Regions from separate parts of the Dehalobacter sp. CP genome, predicted to be linked through region 2. Evidence: a T-box and tRNA genes for the amino acid it is inferred to sense, from the RefSeq annotation. Region 2 holds a T-box; the other holds one or more tRNA genes.
What was found. A T-box is a leader RNA that pairs with one kind of tRNA and senses whether it is charged. The one in region 2 lies ahead of thrS (threonine--tRNA ligase), so its partner is inferred to be a tRNA-Thr.

Region 1 (3,422 bases), 280 kb from region 2:
TCAGAAAAGAACCTGCGGTTGCCATAAACAAAAGGGTGCGCTTAACCGTTTTGCTGTCATCGTGGGTGTGGTCATGACGTTCGTTCATAAATACTCCTTTTTGGTACATTTTTTGACCCTTGTTCCTTTTATTAAAACAAAAACACAAGTCCTAAATTATTATAAATGATTGTTTCTAAATCGTAAATTAATGTTTTGATGTATAAATTTTACATTTTAACGACATCCTATTAATAATTAACTTTTTAAGGAGGTTGTACATGAATATCTGGCAGAAGATTGCCCTTGCAATTATTATCATCGGGGCCATTAACTGGGGAATGATTGGCTTTTTCCAATTTGATCTTGTCAATGCCCTCCTCGGGGGGATCAGTCCGCTCCCTCCGAGAATCGTCTATGCGCTGGTCGGACTCAGCGGCCTGTATTGCATCACACTCTTATTCGTACCGAATCGCGAATATGAGAGAGAAGGACGGATCCAGCATAATCCTTAACGAGTCGGCAAAATTACTTAATAAGTCCGACAGGAAAAAGGAACCGAGTATCTCGGTTCCTTTTTCCTGTCGGGTTTTAGTCTGCATTTACAATGGTGACAGAACATAGGTGTACAGTCTTTTATTCAGCAGGTTGTCGGGCGGGAATTTTTTGGTATTTTTCCCTCGATTCTTTGTAATACCTGTTAAGTTTCCTAAGATTAACCGTCCACAGGTAAATGATATACGGTAAAAACAGCGTAAGCAGAATCGGAATTTCCGACATCAGAATAAAGTCAAAAAAACCGTGAAGCAGGATAGGAACATATAAGGATTTTCTGAGGTAAGCTCTTTCAAGATGAGGATGATTGGAGAACTTTGCCAGGGAAAGGTAGTATCCCATCGTCACACCAAGCAGCACGTGGGTCGGCACTGAGAATATTCCTCTGGAAAGGCCTACATACGGGTTGGCTGAAAAGTTTACAAGGACATACATGATGTTCTCGACTGTTGCGAAGCCAAGCGCGGCAAATACGGCATAGACAATTCCGTCTAGTTTTTCATCAAACGCCGGATTCCGATAGACTGTCCGCAGGACGACTGCCCTTTTGAAAAATTCTTCGGTCAGTCCCGCAACGACAAAGGCATTGAAAAAAGCTGCCGCTACCCCGGTAAAGATGTTCACGGATGTCAGAAATTTTTCAAACAGCACGATCGGGATGACTGCCAGCGCTCCCAGGATAAAAACTTTTATAAGAAGATACAAAGGCTCTTTATCGAAACGGTCGGTATAATAGACTGCCAGGGCTAGAGCAATGACCGGAGTAAGTGCAATTACCAATATTCGCAGATCTAATAGCAAAAAGACCACATCCTTTTTTGTAAGTTTATCTCCTGTGAAGTACATCTTCAACATGTAAGCAGCCTGAATATGTTAAATTTTATTATTTGCAGCCGGAGCATTAAACATTCCTTATAAATTTTCTCATTTTCCCACATTTTTGATTATTTTACCCTTAACAAATTATTTTTCTTATGTTATACTGTTAAAGCTTATGGGTTACCAAACATGCCGATGTGGCTCAGGGGTAGAGCAGCTCACTCGTAATGAGCAGGTCGTCGGTTCGATTCCGACCATCGGCTCCACAAGTATTAAGACCTCTAGGGTTTTTCCTTGGAGGTTATTTTTGTGTTTGTATGCGTATTGTGTGCCAGGAAAATTTACAATTTATTAATAGTTTTTTACTCAGTTTTACAAATCGACCTTTGAAGTTAACCTTTTTTACTTGTGCATGAAAACATGCACCAAAACGCAAGATTTTTTAATAAAAGCTTATGCATGTACTATTTTAGCGCAAAATACCATTGATTACCAAGGTTCATGCAGGTTTTGATAGTTTTGAGCAGCCCCTATTTTACTAATTGCTAAAATAAGCAACAAGTGGAACGCATCTGGTTGCTTTTTTAATATTTGAATTTATTCTAAATGTCATCCTTTTGGCTCCTGCTTCGGAATGCTCCTATGTCCCGATCAGTGAGCTGGTATTGTGATTTCTCAAAATTGAAGTTCAGATCGAAGGACTTTAGTTTCCCGCATCGATCTTCAATATTCTGTACAATTTTTGTAGTAGTTTCGCTCAACATAAGACATAGATCGTCTTTTGTAAATCCATTTTTTCTGATTATCATTTTGCAGCCCTTTACTAATATATTTATAGACAGAGTTTCCTGTGAAAGTGGTAATCCTTCATCTGGATAGGCATAATATCAATGGTGACATTTTGGTTTGCTATAGCCAATGCAAAAAAGATGGAATAATGCATGATAATCCATGATAATGCATAGAACCATACCTAGAACTGTCTTGACAACATAAAGAATACATGATAGATTTTAGTTTAATTAAATTGCAATGTATCTGCTCACAACTCGTTTGTCTGGAGATACAAGGCTCGTTTTTTACCCGACCGCAAGGTATATCCGAGTGGAAAGGCGCTCATCCGGCATGTGTGTTTTCTTTTTTTGCCGTTTTGCTCCCTTTCCGTGGCTTGCGGAAAGGGAGTTTTTGATTTTTAAAGGAGGCCAAACCTATGAACAAAAGAATTGGTATTATCGGCATTGTGGTTGAAGATCTCTCTTGTGTGGAGCATATCAATGCGATTCTGCATGAATATGCCGGACTGGTCGTCGGACGGATGGGAATTCCCTACGGAGAACGGGGCGTATCAGTTATCTCGCTGATTGTCGACGGCAGTAATGATGAAATCAGCGCGCTGACCGGCAAACTGGGCAGAGTCTCCGGCGCGTCCGTTAAATCCATGATTACAAAAAGCAATAAGTAATTTGAAGGGACGCAAAATATGAATTTTTTTGATAAATATCAAAAGGAATTCGAGGAGTACGACAAGCTTGACCATGATTTTATTAACGACGACAAGATATGGGAACAGCTGAACAAATGGCACAACCCGTCTAGAGAAGACGTGCGTCGCGTGCTAAAAAAAGCGGAGCAGTGTGTACGGCTCGAGCCGGAGGAAACAGCGATTCTTATCCAAAACAAGGATGAGGATACGATACAGGAGATGTATGAACTTGCCCATCAGCTGAAAGAAGAGGTTTACGGAGACCGTATCGTGTTTTTCGCGCCGCTTTATATCAGCGATGAATGCGCGAACAACTGCAAATACTGTGGTTTCCGCTCAAGCAACACGGCGATGCACCGCAAAACGCTCAGTATGGATGAAATCGAGCAGGAAGTGCGGATCATGATAGAAGAAGGCCAGAAACGTACTGTACTCGTTTATGGCGAATCTCCCGCAACCGAAGTGGATTTCATGTGCGATACGATCAAAAAAGTCTACAGCGTAAAAGCACAGCACGGTGAAATCCGCCGCGCAAACATTAACTGCGCGCCGCTCACCGTCGAAGAGCTGAAAAAACTTCAGGAAG
Region 2 (3,422 bases):
CCCAATCCTGATCCGAGCCCATGGAATCCTCCGGCCGGGTGGAAAGCTCAACATGGTACGCAAAACCAAATATTTTATAAAAATAATCAACTAAATTAATGACACCAATGATCTCATCTTTGATCTGGGACGGCAGCATAAAAATATGGGCATCATCCTGCGTAAAATTTCTTACTCTCAACAAACCATGCAGAGCACCCGATAGTTCATGCCTGTGCACAAGACCTAGCTCTCCGCAGCGGATCGGCAGGTCCCGATAGCTGCGCAGTTTCGTCTTGTACATAATCATACCGCCGGGACAGTTCATCGGTTTAACGGCATAGTCCTCATTGTCTATTTTCGTAAAATACATGTTTTCCTTATAATGATCCCAGTGCCCGGACTGCTGCCAGAGAGCTGTATTCAAAATGATAGGCGTTCTGATCTCAACATAGCCTCTTTTCTGGTGCTCTCTGCGCCAGAAATCTTCCAGCGTATTCCTTAAGACCATACCCTTCGGATGAAAGAACGGAAAGCCAGGACCTTCATCGTGCAGACTGAAAAGGTCAAGCTCCATCCCAAGCTTCCGGTGGTCACGCCTTTTGGCTTCTTCCAGCTTAAATAAATAATCCTCAAGATCAGAGGTCTTGGCAAAAGCTAAACCGTAAATTCTCTGAAGCATTTTGTTCTTCTCGCTGCCGCGCCAGTATGCACCAGCGAGGCTCTGCAATTTGAAGGCCTTCAATACCTTTGTTCCGGGAACATGCGGTCCGGCACAGAGGTCTGTAAAATCCCCCTGCGTGTACATGGATATTCTGGCATCTTTGGGGAGATCATTAATCAATTCTACTTTGTATTTTTCCCCTTTATTTTGGAAATAGTCAATCGCTTCTTCACGGGTAACCTCACGGCGTTGAAACTTATAATCGTTCTTGGCCAGTTTGCGCATCTCCTCTTCGATCTTGCCTAAATCCTCAGGTGTGAAAGTGTATTCAGAGTCAAAGTCGTAGTAAAAACCATTGGCAATCGCAGGACCGATACCCAGAATGGTTCCCTGGAAAAGATTCTTCACAGCCTGAGCCAAAAGGTGGGAAGCTGAATGGCGCATTACTTCCAGCCCCTCTTCATTATCAAGCGTAAGTATTTCTACGTTAGCATGATCTTCTATCGGAAACGAGAGGTCTTTAACCTCCCCGTCCACCTTGCCTGCAACCGCCACCCTGGCCAGACCCTGAGAAATAGAAGCAGCCAATTCCAGAACCGTTGAACCCTGTTCCACTTGACGAACCGAACCATCCTTTAAGGTTACATTTAACATGATCCTATCACTCCCTGTTCTTATTCATTATTCATCATTTATTCATCATTCTTTAAATTCTTTGGCATCAACGCTAAAAAGCTCCCGTCCTTCCTATGGGACGAGAGCGATAGAAACCCGTGGTTCCACCCAAATTCAAAAATACGACCGCCTACTATACCGGCAGCTGATTTTCCTTGGAATCCTTAACGCGGATAAACGTCCAGCCTACGCAAATTATGTTCGGCGAGGAACTCGGAGGCGGTCTTTTCCCAAACATCGCAAAAATGCTCACAGCCCAGGGCATTTCTCTCTAAATGCGAACGATTAGGATACTGTCCTCTTCATCGTGCCTTCATTATTTCTTTCTATAGTCTTAGATTATACCACTTAAAGTATGTTGTCAATCAGTTCTCTTTACATAGGCTGCATCCCCGGCAATAGGTCATCTTATCACCAAAAACTTCCTGAACAATCTGGGCGATTCCAGACTGTTTTTCTGCTGCAACATGAACGATCAGGTGATTCGGAGAACGTTTCAGCAAAACACTGATGGGATGATCTTCGCTTTCAGCACCGGAATTTATCAGAACGGAATGCTTGTCATCGTAAAATGCCACTTCATCTTTGTGATTGATGACCATATGCATCGTATTTTTGTTATCCCGCTGGGATTCAAAAAATCTTTTCAGGAGTCGTACAAAGCTTTCATGCTCCTGCTGAAGGGCATAAACATTCACAGCACGCGCAATCTGTTTCTTTAATTCTCTCTTATATTGACCCGATCTGAAATTCATAAATCCTTCCAGATCAATTCTTTGATGGTCATTCAAAAATTCCAGAATGGACTTTACCAGGATTCTGTTTCTAAGCCGAAGAAAACCAGTCTCTGCCTGGTCATTCAGATATCCGGCAACCTTTGGATAAGCCTCGTCCATTTCGCTCCCGAACATGTTGTAGTCATTTTTTAATTTTTTTCTGATATAACGTTCTTCCCATCCCTGAAGAACAACGCTTCCCAGCGCATGGGCAATATAGTACTGAACGATTTTGACGGTAAGCTCATTTCGGACATTTTTCTCCTTCAAATTAGCATAAATGAAGCTGACCAGATAGTTTGGCTCACGGCAGACTTCAGATATTTCAATCGGCAGCCCGTCTTTATGGTACAAATCGTGCACTGCTTGAGAAAGCTCTTCTTTATAATCAGAAGTTCCAACTTCCAAATAATAATCATTCAAAAGAAAAATCCCCCCCTGGAAATATATGCATCATCCTTCCTAATATTTCCGGTAAGGAATTTTCTTATTCTTATCTATTCTTATATAATCTTATATTGGTTAGGATTACATTGTTTCTTGTCTAATTAATATTATTTCTGCCGCTTAAATAAACGATAAGGCCAATCAGCAGCAAACTAACCGCCATGATCCCGAATTGTACATATCTGGTTAAGTACAGGAATTCTGTCACATTCTTAACATCGATATCCCCTGCCAGAACAGCATACGTCTTTCCGCCGGCATCCTTCACTTCCTGGTAACTCGATACGAATGTCCCCAGTGAAGTCGTGTGATATTCTCCCTGGACAACTTTGCCCTTCAGCGTGTTCTCTACTGCCGACGAGGCGTTGTTCTCCAATTGTCCCAAAGATAAATGTGCCGGGTCATCCTCGGCCCTCGCATCGACAACGTAAAACCAGGCCTTATTCTGCTCATCCTTGTATAACATGTAAATATTTTCGAGCTGGTGCTCTGTCTTTAACTGCATCAGCTTCGCCTGAAGTTCTCCGTAATAAGCATTCTGCTGATTCTGCGTTTGAATAAGCTCCTGAAGTTTTTCGTTATCAAAATCAGCCACGGCCAGAGTAAGCGTGTTGCTGACCCGTTGGCCTGCCAAATCTAGTGCGAGCTGTTTGGCTCGGAAATTTCCTATCCCCGTGACAATAATCAGGCAAAAAACAGCAATGATGATGACAGCATATATTTTTTTCTTTTCCGGTGACATTTTTACCCCCCATAAGCATTCAAATTAATTCCTTTGTGCCTATATTATTCTACACCATTATTACCTATTCTGCATGCGTTGAAGTTCATTTCCAGAGATATTTGACATAATAATCTTTAAGGATATTGTTCCTTGAACC

Region 1: it has a tRNA-Thr gene. The T-box ahead of thrS (threonine--tRNA ligase) is inferred to sense a tRNA for this amino acid. The anticodon was not compared.

The regions. Positions count from the first base shown of each region.
Region 1 is NZ_CP157399.1:495,360-498,781, forward strand. Features, by position in the region: gene AAH944_RS02555 (MFS transporter) at 1-88, opposite strand, end outside; gene AAH944_RS02560 (DUF378 domain-containing protein) at 261-494, shown strand; gene AAH944_RS02565 (PrsW family intramembrane metalloprotease) at 616-1,335, opposite strand; tRNA gene AAH944_RS02570 (tRNA-Thr) at 1,545-1,619, shown strand; gene AAH944_RS02575 (TM1266 family iron-only hydrogenase system putative regulator) at 2,564-2,815, shown strand; gene hydG ([FeFe] hydrogenase H-cluster radical SAM maturase HydG) at 2,834-3,422, shown strand, end outside.
Region 2 is NZ_CP157399.1:215,767-219,188, reverse strand. Features, by position in the region: gene thrS (threonine--tRNA ligase) at 1-1,297, opposite strand, end outside; T-box leader at 1,391-1,633, opposite strand; gene AAH944_RS01060 (putative sporulation protein YtxC) at 1,684-2,517, opposite strand; gene AAH944_RS01055 (hypothetical protein) at 2,639-3,283, opposite strand.